3 regions of the Kitasatospora sp. NPDC091335 genome follow, and region 3 is predicted to be linked to each of the others. Evidence: riboswitches for the same ligand, from Rfam matches in the RefSeq annotation. Region 3 holds a riboswitch; each other region holds the start of a gene.
The links. Region 3 has a riboswitch for cyclic di-AMP ahead of ACIQOW_RS33880 (transglycosylase family protein). Riboswitches for the same ligand answer to the same signal wherever they lie in the genome.
Positions count from the first base shown of each region.

Region 1: it holds a riboswitch for cyclic di-AMP, as region 3 does, so the genes downstream of both, ACIQOW_RS02430 (NlpC/P60 family protein) here and ACIQOW_RS33880 (transglycosylase family protein) in region 3, are expected to answer to the same signal.
Region 2: it holds a riboswitch for cyclic di-AMP, as region 3 does, so the genes downstream of both, ACIQOW_RS23065 (transglycosylase family protein) here and ACIQOW_RS33880 (transglycosylase family protein) in region 3, are expected to answer to the same signal.

Region 1 is NZ_JBIVUM010000001.1:540,811-545,265, forward strand. Features, by position in the region: gene ACIQOW_RS02420 (NYN domain-containing protein) at 1-401, shown strand, start outside; gene ACIQOW_RS02425 (NlpC/P60 family protein) at 602-1,639, shown strand; cyclic di-AMP (ydaO/yuaA leader) riboswitch at 1,978-2,131, shown strand; gene ACIQOW_RS02430 (NlpC/P60 family protein) at 2,142-3,275, shown strand; gene ACIQOW_RS02435 (NlpC/P60 family protein) at 3,503-4,455, shown strand, end outside.
Region 2 is NZ_JBIVUM010000011.1:14,329-18,783, forward strand. Features, by position in the region: gene ACIQOW_RS23060 (hypothetical protein) at 528-1,493, shown strand; cyclic di-AMP (ydaO/yuaA leader) riboswitch at 1,969-2,129, shown strand; gene ACIQOW_RS23065 (transglycosylase family protein) at 2,116-3,492, shown strand; gene ACIQOW_RS23070 (hypothetical protein) at 3,782-3,982, shown strand; gene ACIQOW_RS23075 (LacI family DNA-binding transcriptional regulator) at 4,082-4,455, opposite strand, start outside.
Region 3 is NZ_JBIVUM010000022.1:7,261-11,715, forward strand. Features, by position in the region: gene eno (phosphopyruvate hydratase) at 1-1,015, opposite strand, end outside; gene ACIQOW_RS33880 (transglycosylase family protein) at 1,270-2,175, opposite strand; cyclic di-AMP (ydaO/yuaA leader) riboswitch at 2,181-2,346, opposite strand; gene ACIQOW_RS33885 (cytochrome P450) at 2,567-3,907, opposite strand; gene ACIQOW_RS33890 (SDR family NAD(P)-dependent oxidoreductase) at 4,164-4,455, shown strand, end outside.

The DNA of each region.
Region 1 (4,455 bases), on a different contig from region 3:
TGGACCAGCTGCTGGCGATCCCCCAGGTGCACCTGCTGGTGGACGGCTACAACGTGACCAAGACCGGCTATCCGGCGCTGCCGCTGGAGCAGCAGCGGATCCGGCTGCTGGGCGGGCTGGCGATGCTGGCCCAGCGCACGCAGGCGGAGGTCACCTGTGTGTTCGACGGGCAGGACCTGGACGTCCCGGTGATCATGGCGCCACCGCGCGGGGTCCGGGTGCGGTTCAGCCGGACCGGGGAGACCGCGGACGAGCTGATCCGCCGTCTGGTGCGGGCCGAGCCGCAGGGCCGTCCGGTGGTGGTGGTCTCCACCGACCGGGAGGTCGCGGAGGGCGTGCGGAAGGCCGGCGCGCGCCCCGTGGCCTCGGTGTTGCTGCTGAACAGACTGGCCCGGCCCTGAGTCCGGACCGGATGGAATGATGCCTGGTCAGGGGTGGTTCCGAGCGGGTGTGCGGGTCTTGTGACGTCAGCGTGGGAACCGGATTTCACGCCTACGGGGGAGTAGCAGAACGGGTAGATGTTCACTAGGGTCTGGCGTCAAACCTATTTTCCGGAATCTCACCCCATCAGGTGAGTCCGATGGAAGAAGGAGCCGGACCCTTGGCATCCCACCGCCGTCCCAAGCAGCCGAGCCGCGCACGGATCTCCGTGCTCACCGCCGCCGCTGCGACCGCGGTCGCCCTCTCCGCCCAGGTGGCCGCGCACGCCGCGCCGCAGCCGAACAAGTCGGACGTCAAGGCGCAGATCGACCAGCTCCAGGAGGAGCAGGAGCAGGCGGCGGAGAAGTACAACGGCGCCAAGGAGCGGGCCGACCAGCTGCGCAAGCAGTCCGGCCAGCTCCAGGACCAGGTGGCCCGCGGCCAGGAGCAGATGACGCAGCTGCAGGGCGGCCTCGCCGAGGTGGCGGGCGAGCAGTACCGCACCGGCGGCATCGACCCGTCCGTCCAGCTGATGCTCTCCTCCGACCCGTCCGGCTACCTGGACAAGGCCTCCACCATCCAGCAGGCCGGCACCAGCCAGGCCGAGGCGCTCAAGGGGCTGCTGGACCAGCAGCGCCGGCTGGACCAGCAGAAGACCGAGGCGGCCACCGTGCTCGCCTCGCTGGAGAGCACCACCAAGGACCTGAACCAGGCCAAGACGGACGTCAACACCAAGCTGAAGGCCGCCCAGGACCTGCTGAACTCGCTCAGCGCCGCCGACCGAGCCGCGCTGCGGGCCCAGCAGACGCAGGAGGACCGCGCCTCGCGCGGCAGCGACCGGGTCGACCTCGGCAGCCTGCCGCCGGCCGGCGGCCTCGCGGCGGTGGCGGTGTCCAAGGCGATGGGCAAGCAGGGCTCGCCGTACGTGTGGGGCGCCACCGGATCGACCACCTTCGACTGCTCGGGCCTGATGGTCTGGGCGTACGGCCAGGCCGGCGTCTCGCTGCCGCGCACCTCGCAGGAGCAGGGCCACTACGGGACCAAGGTGCCCTCGCTGGACCAGGCCCAGCCGGGCGACCTGGTGGTCTACGGCAACGACATGCACCACGTCGGGATGTACATCGGCAACGGCATGGTGGTCCACGCGCCGCACACCGGCGACGTGGTGAAGGTGATGAAGGCCGACGCGATGTCGATCAACACCATCCGCCGGGTCTGACGGCCCGACACGCCGGAGGGGCCCCTTTCCCGGACCTGTGATCAGCGCCACCCCCTTGTGGGGGTGGCGTTCGGGTTTTCGGCGTTTCGTGACCGCATGGTGAGAACTGATCAGCCTTACGTGTGGCAGTGGTCACCATCGGTCATTTTCACAAAAGAACTTTGGCAATCTTCTGTCTTTTTTCTGACAAGGATTTGAACCGATCACGGTTCAGTTACTAGGGTCGTGCCCTGAACCACCGCACTCTCGATCGCCCAGCCAGGGTGGCGGCGGTGGTTTCCGTCGAGTTCGCAAGGCAGCGGGGCAGGTCGAAGCGACTGCCCGACAGGGGAGCCCAGTTCGTGGGGGCGCTGCGGAGCGGAGCCGGGGAACCACGTTCCTCCGGGGTGAATCGGCGCCAGGTCGGCCGGTGGAACGGCCGTGAGGCGTCGTAGGGCATGCTTCCGGCCCGAACCCGTCAGCTCACCCGGTAGGCGGCCGTAGGAAGAAGGAGTCCGCCTTCGTGGCGTCCCATCGTCGTCCCAAGCCCGCCGGCCGCGCCCGCGTCTCGATCCTGACCGGAGTCGCCGCCGCAGCCGTCGCCCTCTCCGCGCAGTCCGGCGCCCACGCCGACCCGCAGCCGACCAAGGAACAGGTCAAGGAGCAGGTCGACCAGCTCAACGAGCAGGCCGAGGTCGCGACCGAGAACTACAACGCCGCCCAGGCCAAGCAGCAGGAGCTGGAGAAGCAGGTCTCCGGCCTCCAGGACCAGGTGGCCCGTCAGCAGTCCCAGGTGACCGAGCTCCAGGGCGGCCTGGCCGAGATCGCCGGCGAGCAGTACCGCAACGGCGGCATCTCGCCGACCGTCCAGCTGATGTTCTCCTCCAGCCCGGAGGGCTTCCTCACCCAGGCCGGTGCGCTGAACCAGGCCGGTGCGACCCAGAAGGGTCAGCTGAAGGAGCTCCAGGAGCAGCAGCGCAAGCTCGACCAGGACCGCAACGAGGCCCAGGGCAAGCTCGCCGAGCTGGAGTCCACCACCCAGCAGCTGAAGACCGCCAAGCAGGACGTCCAGGGCAAGCTGAAGGCCGCCCAGGACCTGCTGAACACCCTGACCGAGCAGGAGCGCCAGGCGCTGCGCCAGGCCGAGGAGAAGGCCGCGGCCGAGGCCAAGGTCAAGGCCGACGCCGCCAAGGCCGAAGCGGCCAAGGCGCAGCAGCAGGCCGACCGCGCCTCGCGCGACAACAGCCGCAGCGACATCTCGACCGGTTCGGCCGCCGCCGCGCCGGTGAAGGTCGCGGCCGGCAGCTCCCGCGGTGCCGCCGCCCTCTCGTACGCCGCCTCCAAGGTCGGCAGCCCGTACGTCTGGGGCGCCACCGGCCCGGGTTCCTTCGACTGCTCCGGTCTGATGGTCTGGGCGTACAACCAGGCCGGCGTGTCGCTGCCGCGCACCTCGCAGGCGCAGGCCTCGGCCGGCACCCGGATCGGCACGGACATCTCCCAGGCCCAGCCCGGCGACCTGCTGATCTTCTACACCGACGCCCACCACGTCGGCATCTACGCCGGCAACGGCCAGGTGCTGCACGCGCCCAGGACGGGCACGAACGTGCGCTACGAGGCGGTCACCAACATGCCGCTGACCGGCATCGTGCGGGTCTGATCCCCGCTCGGACGCTTCCGGGCCCGGCCTTCCTCGGGGAAGGCCGGGCCTGCGGCTTTTCCGGAAGGTCGAGCTGATGTCCGATTAGTGGGCGAATATTCGGGTTAGGAGGGGTTTGGACTCGGTTGCCCGGACTCGCTAACGTCTGCCACCGGACTCCCGCTCGACGGCCGCCCACCATGGCGCGGCGGCGGGGACCGCGCCGCAGGATTGGAGCCGCTGCCGCCATGCCCGTGCACCGTCGTTCCCAACTGCTCGCCCGGGCGCTGGTGCTGACCGCGGCCGCCGCCACCGCGCTGGGCGTGGCCACCGGAGGCAGCGCCCAGGCCGCCCCCGGCAGCCCGGACCCGGCCGACCGACAGGACGTCAAGGCGCAGGTGGAGCAGCTGTACGACGAGGCCGAGCAGGCGTCCGAGAAGTTCAACGCGGCGCAGGAGGCCCAGCGGCGCCTCCAGGGCGAGACCACCATCCTCCAGGGCGAGATCGCCGGCGCCCAGGACCAGCTCAACCAGCTGCGCGGCGACCTGGCGACGGTGGCCGGGGCGGAGTACCGCGGCGGCGGCATGACCCAGACGGCCCAGCTGATCCTCTCGACCGACCCGGAGGGCTACCTGGCCCGCGCCCGCGCCATGGGCCAGGCCGCCGCCCGCCAGCAGGAGAGCCTGCACGAGCTGATCACCCGGCAGCGCCGGCTCGACCAGCGCCGCACCGAGGCGGCCGACAAGCTCGCCGAGCTGGACCAGGCCCGCCGGTCGCTCGCCGACGGCAAGCAGCAGATCCAGCAGCGGCTGGCCAAGGCGCAGAAGCTGCTGAACGGCCTGGGCGGCGCCGAGCGGGCCCGGCTGGCCGCCCAGGACGCCAGGGACGCCGAGCGCCGCGCCACCCGGGGCACCGACCGGCTGGACCTCGGCACCGCCCCGCCCGCCTCCGAGCGCGGTGCGGCCGCGCTGGCCGCCGCGGTGCGGATGATCGGCTCCCCGTACGTCTACGGGGCCGCCGGCCCGCACGCGTTCGACTGCTCGGGTCTGATGTACTACAGCTGGCGGCAGGCCGGAGTGACCCTGCCGCGCACCTCGCAGGCCCAGGCGTACGCCGGGCAGCGGATCAGCCTGTCCGAAGCGCGACCGGGAGACCTGGTGATCTTCTACCGGGACATGCACCACGTCGGCATGTACGCCGG
Region 2 (4,455 bases), on a different contig from region 3:
CGGCGCCCCGGCACCGCCGAACGAACGGACCGGCCCCGTACCGGTCCGGCACAACGCCTCACTTGACGCGATGATAGCCGCAGTGCACGTGCATCAGCACGGGACGGTGCAGGTGCACGAGGCCTTTCATCCGCGGCCCCGAACTCTTCACGGGCCCTTCTCCTGACGGTACGTAAACGGACATAGCCGATGGAATCACCGGGCGCGCGATAACCGGCCGTGAGCACCTCCCCGCTGAATGTTGATCTTCGAATGCCGGGAGTCGCATCTCCGTGACCCTCTGTCAAGCCACCCGCGCACTGTGAGACATCTCACGCGCCACGGGCGCAACGCCCGCCCCCTCGGATCGCGTCGAGCAATGGCGAGCAATGCTGACGCCCACTCGGGGATCGGGCGAGGAATGTCCGGATTGTAGGCAAAGCGTCAGGACCGGCGCCGGAGACTCACCGGCTCCGCACCGCGGCCGCGCGAAACCCGTACGGCAGCCGACTGCAAGCCGGACGGGCCGATGTCCTACGATCTCCGGCATGAGCACCGCAGCCATCCCGGGCGCGCCACTGCCCGTCCGTACTCCAGGCTCCCGTGCGCGGGGGCGCCATCGTCGTCCTGAGCGCCCCGAGATTCCGGCCGGCGCCCCGGCCCTGGTGCTCGCCGTACCCGCGACCGCCGGGCCCGAGTCCCGCTCGGTCGTCGAGGAGCTCCTCTCGATCGTCCGCACCGAGCAGAACGGCGTCCGGACCGCGGTCGGCTACCTGCCCGGCAACGGCAATGGCACCGAGGGCGTGGGCGGCGAGGACCGCACCGTGGCGGAGCTGCTGAGCCTGGCCGCCGAGGCCGGACAGCCGATGCCCGTCCTGGTGCCGCTGGTACCCGGCCCGCACACCTTCCTGACCGGGCTTCACGCGCTCGCCGCCGAGTACGGCGCACCCGTCACCGACCCGCTGGGCCCGCACCCGCTGCTGGCCGAGGGTGTGCACGTCCGGCTGTCCGAGGCCGGACTGGCCCGGGCCGACCGCGCCCGGCTGTTCGCCATCGCGACCGCCGCGGACGGCGTGGTCCTGACCACCGTCGGCGGCGAGGACGCGGCCGCCGCGGCCGGCATCACCGGTGTGCTGCTGGCCGCCCGACTGGCCGTTCCGGTCGTCGCCGCCGCGCTCGACGTTCCCGGTTCGGTGGCCGCGGCCGTCAACCACCTCCGTGACACCGGCTCACAGCGCCCCGCGCTGGCCCCGCTGGTGATCGGCCCCGAGGCGGACTCCGAGCTGCTCGCCACGGCCGCCGAGGAGTCCGGCTGCCCGTCGGCCGCGCCGCTGGGCGCGTACCCGTCGGTGGGCCAGCTGATCGCCTCCACCTACCTGGCCGCGCTGCCCACGCCGTCCCCGGAGGACCTGGCGCGGGCCGAGGCGGAGGCGGCGGCCGCCGCCGAGGCCGAGGGGGTCGTGGAGGGCGCTCGTGGCGCCCACGCGGCCGTCGAGGGACGCGCCGGACGGTAGTCGACGCCGCGCGCCGCTCCGCGCGCACCGAGGGGCCCAGAACGCTCGTGCGTTCCGGGCCCCTCGTGCTGTTTCCCCATCCTGTTCGGGAGGCGGTCGGGAGGAAGTCGGCAACGGGGTGTCAATGAAGTGGAATGTCCGATCTGGCGCTATTTGAAAGGAAATAGGCAGCGCGCGCGGGGGCGCTCGAATTCGCGGCCGCTCCGCCGCTTCCCAGGGGGCGCGATTCCTCGCCTCGACGCCCCGTCACACCCCTTCTGAAGCGGAGCCAGTTGTCGCCTTCCGCAACAGCATTGCCCGAAAACGATCATTTACGATCATGGCGGACGGCAATTTTGGCGGTTTCCACTAAACCGTGATGCGCGTCACAGGAGTTTGCGGTTTGAACTTCAGTCTGATTAACGTGCTCCCGTTCGTGACCACACGAACCCGGTTCATCCGCGACGCCGAGTCCTGCCGTCGGATGTCCTGGCAGCGCGAAAACGCACCACGGCAGGAGCGGGGGACCCACAGGTAAGTCGCCCCGGACCGATCCCAGGAACGGTCCAGGGCTAGGGGTGAAGCCGCGCCCATGGCGCGGCCGGGCAACTCCAGCCCGAATCCGACAGCTCACCTCGCAGGCGTGGGAGAGGAACGCGTCTTCATGCTGCCCACCAACGGCAACCGTCTGTCCAGCCGCACCCGTCGCGTGATCGCCGCCCTCGGCGTCGCGGGTGTCGGCCTCACCGTTCCCTGCCTCACCACCGGCACCGCCTCCGCCGCGTCCGTCTCCACCTGGGACGCCGTCGCCCAGTGCGAGAGCGGCGGCAACTGGGCCATCAACACCGGCAACGGTTTCTACGGCGGTCTCCAGTTCACCTCCAGCACCTGGGCCGCCTTCGGTGGCACCGCCTACGCCCAGCAGGCCAACCAGGCCACCAAGGCGCAACAGATCGCCGTCGCCGAGAAGGTCCTCGCCTCGCAGGGCCCGGGCGCCTGGCCCGTCTGCTCCGTCAAGGCCGGCCTGACCAAGGGCGGCACCCCGGCCGCCGTCGACACCTCGGCGGGCTCCACCACCGGTGCCGGCACCGGTTCGACCGCCGCCAAGCCCGCGCAGACCCCGAAGCCCGCCGCCCCGGCCGCGAAGCCGGCCGCCAAGCCCGTGCAGCCCCAGGCCCCCGCCGCGAAGCCCGCCGCACCCGCCCAGGACGGCGCGCAGGCCGCCACCGGCTCCGCCGACTCCGACAACCGGAGCGCGTGGGCCCAGAAGCGCCAGCAGCAGGCCCAGAGCGGCGACTACACCGTGGTCGAGGGCGACTGGCTGTCCTCGATCGCCGACGAGCACAGCGTGCAGGGCGGCTGGCAGCGGCTGTACGAGCTCAACCGCGGCACCCTGACCGAGGGTCCGGACGCCATCTACCCGGGCCAGCAGCTGTCCTTCGGCGGCAACGGGCGGGCCCAGGCCGGCCAGTCCTCCGCCACCAAGTCCGGCTCGGACTCCACCTGGTTCGACCGCTCGCAGAAGTCCGGCCAGTCCGCGAACGGCGGTGCCGTGAACGCCCAGCCGACCGCGCAGCCCCAGGCCCCGGCCGCCAAGCCGGCCGCCAAGCCCGCCCCGCAGACCCAGACCCAGACCCAGACCCAGGCTCCGGCCGCCACCGGCAGCATGGCCGCCGCGGTCTCCTTCGCCGAGTCGAAGGTCGGTCAGGCGTACGTCTACGGCGGCACCGGCAACGGCGGCTGGGACTGCTCCGGCCTGACCCAGGCCGCGCTGCGGGCCGCGGGCGTCTCCGTCCCGCGCGTCGCCGCCGACCAGGCCGCCGCCAGCACCCACGTCTCGCTGGACAGCCTCCAGCCGGGCGACCTGCTGTTCTGGTCCAACAACGGCAAGGACTCCGGCGTCTACCACGTCGCGATCTACGTCGGCAACGGCAAGTACGTCGAGGCCGCCAACCCGAGCTCGGGCGTCCGCGAGCAGAACATCGCCAACTGGGCCCCGGACTTCGCCGGCCGGGTCTGAGGACGGCACACGGCCGACGGACGACGGTGACAGCCGGCAGGGAACCTCTGACGGATGACAGATAACAGGTAACAGATGTCAGATGACAGATTTCAACATCTGTCATCTGACATCTGTCCTCCGTCAGCCGTCAGCCGTCGTCCGAACGCTGACCACCCGCCGCCCCCGGGGAGAGTCTGGTCGCTCCTCCCCGGGGGCTCCGGCGTCCCCTCCCCCGGTTCCGCCGATTCCCGTGGTGGATCGCCGCCCCAACGGGCATGCTGCTGCTCTGCACCCGAGGAGGAGTCACATGGCCCAGGTCACCGTCACCCTCGACGCGAACCTCGCGATCGACGCGATGATGCTCTCCGGCACCAAGAACCCGCAGGACGCCGTCGAACTGGTCCTGCGCGACTACCTGGCCCGCGGCCGCCGCACCGAGACCCGCACCGGCGAAGCGGCCGACGGAAACCGCCTCACCGTCGGCCGCCAGGACGCCCAGGAGGGCTGACCGCCGGCGGCCCGCACGGGCCGGTCCCGCGCACACCGAAGGGGTCCCGGAGAGCAACCCGCCCTCCGGGACCCCTTCGTCGGCCGTGACGGCCGGAGCTCAGCGCGCGCAGGCCCCGGTGGACCCGCGCATCACCAGCTCCGGCTGGAACATGAACTCGCCGCGCTGGGCCGCGTTCCCGCCGACCTCCTCCAGCAATGCGTCCACCGCCGCCGTGGCCATCGCCTCGACCGGCTGCCGGATCGTGGTCAACGGCGGCTCGGTGAAGGCGATCAGCGGCGAGTCGTCGAAGCCGACCACCGACACGTCCTGCGGCACCGACAGTCCCCGCTGCCGCACCGCCCGGATCGCCCCGAGCGCCATCATGTCGCTCCCGCAGACGATCGCCGTGCAGCCCTTGTCGAGCAGCGCGCCGGCCGCCGCGTGCCCGCCCTCCACGCTGAACAGCGTGTGGTGGACGAGGTCCTCCGCCT
Region 3 (4,455 bases):
TCTGGTTCACCTTCACCAGCAGCGCGTTGGCGGTGCCGGTCTCGATGCCGCGGGCCAGGCGCTGCGGGTTGGTGACGAACAGGTCGTCGCCGACCAGCTGGACCTTGTCGCCCAGCTTGACGGTCATGGCCTTCCAGCCGTCCCAGTCCGACTCGTCCAGCGGGTCCTCGATGGAGACCAGCGGGTAGGCGGCGACCAGCCCGGCGTAGTACTCGATGAGCTCGGCCGCCGAGAGGGCCTTGCCCTCGAACTGGTAGGCGCCGTCCTCGTAGAACTCGGAGGCGGCGACGTCCAGGGCCAGCGCGATGTCGCGGCCGGGCACGTAGCCGGCCTTCTGGATGGCCTCGGTGATGAGGTCCAGGGCCTCGCGGTTGCTGTCCAGGTTCGGCGCGAAGCCGCCCTCGTCGCCGAGGCCGGTGGACAGGCCGCGCTCCTTCAGCACGCCCTTGAGGGTGTGGTAGACCTCGACGCCCCAGCGGACGGCCTCGGAGAAGGACTCCGCGCCGATCGGGGCGATCATGAACTCCTGGATGTCGACGTTGGAGTCCGCGTGCGAGCCGCCGTTGAGGATGTTCATCATCGGGACCGGCAGGACGTGCGCGTTCGGGCCGCCCAGGTAGCGGAACAGCGGCAGGTCGCTCGCCTCGGAGGCGGCGTGGGCGACGGCCAGCGAGACGCCCAGGATGGCGTTGGCGCCGAGCGAGGACTTGTCCGGGGTGGCGTCCAGGTCCAGCATGGCCTGGTCGATCAGGCGCTGCTCGGTGGCGTCGTAGCCGACCAGCTCCGGGCCGATCTGCTCGATGACGGCCAGGACGGCCTTCTCCACGCCCTTGCCGAAGTAGCGGTTCTTGTCACCGTCGCGCAGCTCCAGCGCCTCGAAGGCACCGGTGGAGGCACCCGACGGAACAGCGGCACGACCCGTGCTGCCGTCGTCGAGGCCGACCTCGACCTCGACCGTGGGGTTGCCGCGGGAGTCGAGGATCTCACGGGCTACGACGACATCGATGGACGGCACGAGGCATCTCCTTGCGGAAGCAGGGTCCGGTCTGACGGGGGGTGCTGTCAGCAGGACGATTGCGGAGTCGTTTACGACCAGAGCCTAACCGCCCGGGCTCCCGGGACCACGTCGACCTGGGTTCCGTCTCAGCGTGTGGCCCTCCTACCCGCCGGTAGTTCACCTGCTTGTCCCAGCTTGTCCCCCTGGAGCGGGCGAATACGGACGAAGGGGACCGGTAGGACCGGTCCCCTCCGCGCGTCGGGCGTGGCGGCTCAGCCGAGGTGCAGCACCTGGCCGGGCATGATCAGGTTCGGGTTGCCGCCGACGGTGGCGTGGTTCTGCTCGTACAGCGCGCTCCAGCCGCCGGACACGCCCTGGGCGGAGGCGATGGTCGACAGGGTGTCACCGGCGCGGACGGTGTAGTCGTGGCCCGCGGCCTGCGCGGCCGGCTGGGCGGCCCGCGGGGCGGCCTGCGGCTGGGCGGCGGTCTGGCCGGCGTACTGCTGGTAGACGCTCTGGTGGCTGGTCCAGTACCAGCCGCCGTTGTTCTGGTACCAGTACACCTTCGCGTCGGCGTCCCAGCCGGCCTTGCCGGAGAAGCCCTGGGCCTGCGGCTGCGCCTGCTGCTGCGGGGCGGCCTGCTGGACCGGCTTCGCGGCGGGCTTCGGTGCGGCCTGCTGCTGGGCGGCCGGCTTCTCGGCCGGCTTGGCGTGCTTCGGGGCCTGCTGCTTCGGGGCCTGCGGCTTGGGAGCCTGCTGCTGCTTGGCGTCCGAGGAGGTGTCGACCGCGGCCGGGGCGCCGCCCTTGGTCAGACCGGCCTTCTGGGAGCAGACCGGCCAGGCACCCGGGCCCTGCGAGGCGAGGACCTTCTCGGCGACCGATATCTGCTGGGCCTTGCTGGCCTGGTTGGCCTGCGCCGCGTAGGCGTTGCCGCCGTACGCCTTCCAGGTGCTGGAGGTGAACTGGAGGCCGCCGTAGAAGCCGTTGCCGGTGTTGATGCTCCAGTTGCCGCCGCTCTCGCACTGCGCGACCGCGTCCCAGGTGGAGACCGGTGCGGCGGAGGCGCCGGTGGCGGTGAGGAGCGGCATCGCGAGTCCGACGCCGGCCACACCGGCGACGGCGATGGCCTTCTCGGCCTGGGTGCGACGACGGTGACGGCCAGTTCCAACGAGCAGCATGAAGAGGTCCCTCTCCGTACGCCTGCGAGGTGAGCTGTCGGGTTCGGACCGGGAGGTGGCCCGGCCGCCGTGTGCGGAGAGATCCCGCTCGGGCGGCTTCACCCCAAGCCGTGGGGACGGCAACAAACCTGGTTCCCCCGCCCCTGCCCAGGGTTCTGGTCGGTTTCCCGTGACGCGGCGGGCAGGATTCGGCGTTCCGCGTACGAGGTCCGCAGCTGCGAACTCCAGGGAGAGTAGACAGATCATCAGACCAATCACAAGCTCATATCGCCGATATCACACATAAATTACGGCGCGTGTCCGACCGCCTACCAACGGCGGCGATATGTCCTGATTGATGGCTGTTCACACCACCGCTGAGGGCGATCGACGACGTCCCGTCAGCGTGACCTCAGGGCATCGGCGGCTCGGCGGGGGCGTGCGGAGGGGCGTGCGGGGAGCGGCTCTCCGGACTGAATTCCACCGGGAGTTCGCGCAGCCCACGCATGATCAGGCCACCTCGCCACCGCAGATTCTCCGGGCTTTCCGCGAGCCGCAGATCGGGCAGCCGGGAAAGCAGGGTGGCCAGTGCGGCGCGCCCCTCCAGCCGCGCGAGCGGGGCGCCGATGCAGTAGTGGATGCCGTGCCCGAAACCCAGGTGGGGATTGTCCGTCCGGGCCAGGTCGAGGGTGTTCTCGTCCGCGAACCTGGCCGGGTCGCGGTCCGCCGCGGCCAGCACCACCAGCACCGGGTCACCGACCGGGATGTCCACCCCGCCGACGGTCAGCGGCTGCGTCGCGAACCGCCAGGTCGCCATCTCCACCGGCCCGTCGTAGCGCAGGAGTTCCTCGATCGCGGTGTCCAGCAGCGCGCTCTCCCCGCGCGCCACCGACTCCTGCAGCAGCCGGCGCTGCCCGGGGTTGCGCAGCAGCGCGTAGGTCCCGTTGCCGATCAGGTTCACGGTCGTCTCGAAGCCGGCGAAGAGGAGGATGAAGGCCATCGCCGCGGCCTCGTTCTCGGTCAGGTGCTCACCGTGGTCGCTCGCCCGGATCAGGCCCGAGATCAGGTCGTCCCCGAGGTCCGCGCGCTTGCGGTGGATCAGCTCCAGCAGGTACGCCCGGATCCGCTTCACCGCCCGGCCCACGCCGCCGCGCTGACCGCCGCCCTGGCCCGGCTTCGTGTGGCGCACCATCATTCCGGCCCAGTCGCGGAAGTCGTCCTGGTCCTCGGCCGGCACGCCCAGCATGTCGCAGATCGCGTAGATGGGGAGCGGGAAGGCGAACTCGTGGATCAGGTCCGCCGAACCGCGCCGCGCGAAGCCGTCGATCAGCCGGTCGGTGAGCTGCCGCACCCGCGGCTCGAACTCGGCCACCCGGCGCGGGGTGAACGCCTTCGACACCAGTCGGCGCAGCCGGGTGTGGTCCGGCGGGTCGATGTTCAGCAGGTGGGTCATCAGGTCCGCCTGCCGCTCCCCCGGGATGCCCACCCGGCCGGTGCGGTGCGCCTGCCCGCTGTGGTGCGCCGGGTTCTTCGACAGCCGGCCGTCCGCTAGCGCCTGCCTGGCGTCCGCGTACCGCGTCACCAGCCAGGCCTCCACGCCGCTCGGCAGCGTGGTGCGGTGCACCGGGGCGTGCTCCCGCAGCCAGGCGTAGGCGGGGTACGGATCGGAGGCGAACTCCCAGGTGAACAGCTGGGGGCCGGTGGCGTCGGACGGCGCGGCGGCGGGCCTGGCGGGGTCGGGCTGAGCTGGCATGGACCGACCGTATCCGGTGCGCCGGGCACGCCCCTCCCCGACGGCGCGCGCCTGCCCGCGGACGGTGCGCCGCCGGGGTGCCGGCCCGGGGTGCCGACCCTCCGTGGACGGCTCTTGGACAGCTCTTGTCCGGAGCGTGGGCGTGAGCCTGGTCACCTGAGGGGTAACCACTGTTGCGGAGGGTCAGGACGTGCCTACGATCCTCCGCAATACGCGTGGGCGCCGGTGCGGTGTCGCCCACAGGGAGGAGCAGGCCATGCGGATCAGCGGGTCAGTCATCGTCATCGCGGTCCTCGACGGCGGGTCGGGCGCGGGCCTCGCCCGTCGGTTCGCCGCGGCCGGCACCGCCGGAATGCTGATCGCGGACCAGCACGTCGGCATCGCCGAGGACCTCGCCGCCGAACTCGACCGGCCCGGCTGCCCCGTCGTCGGCGTCTGCGGCGACATCCGCCGCCCCAGCGACGTCGCCGCCCTCGTGGACACCGCCGAGAAGCACCTCGGGCCGATCGACCTGTTCGCCGTGGCCGGCCCCGGCGGCGAGCGAATCG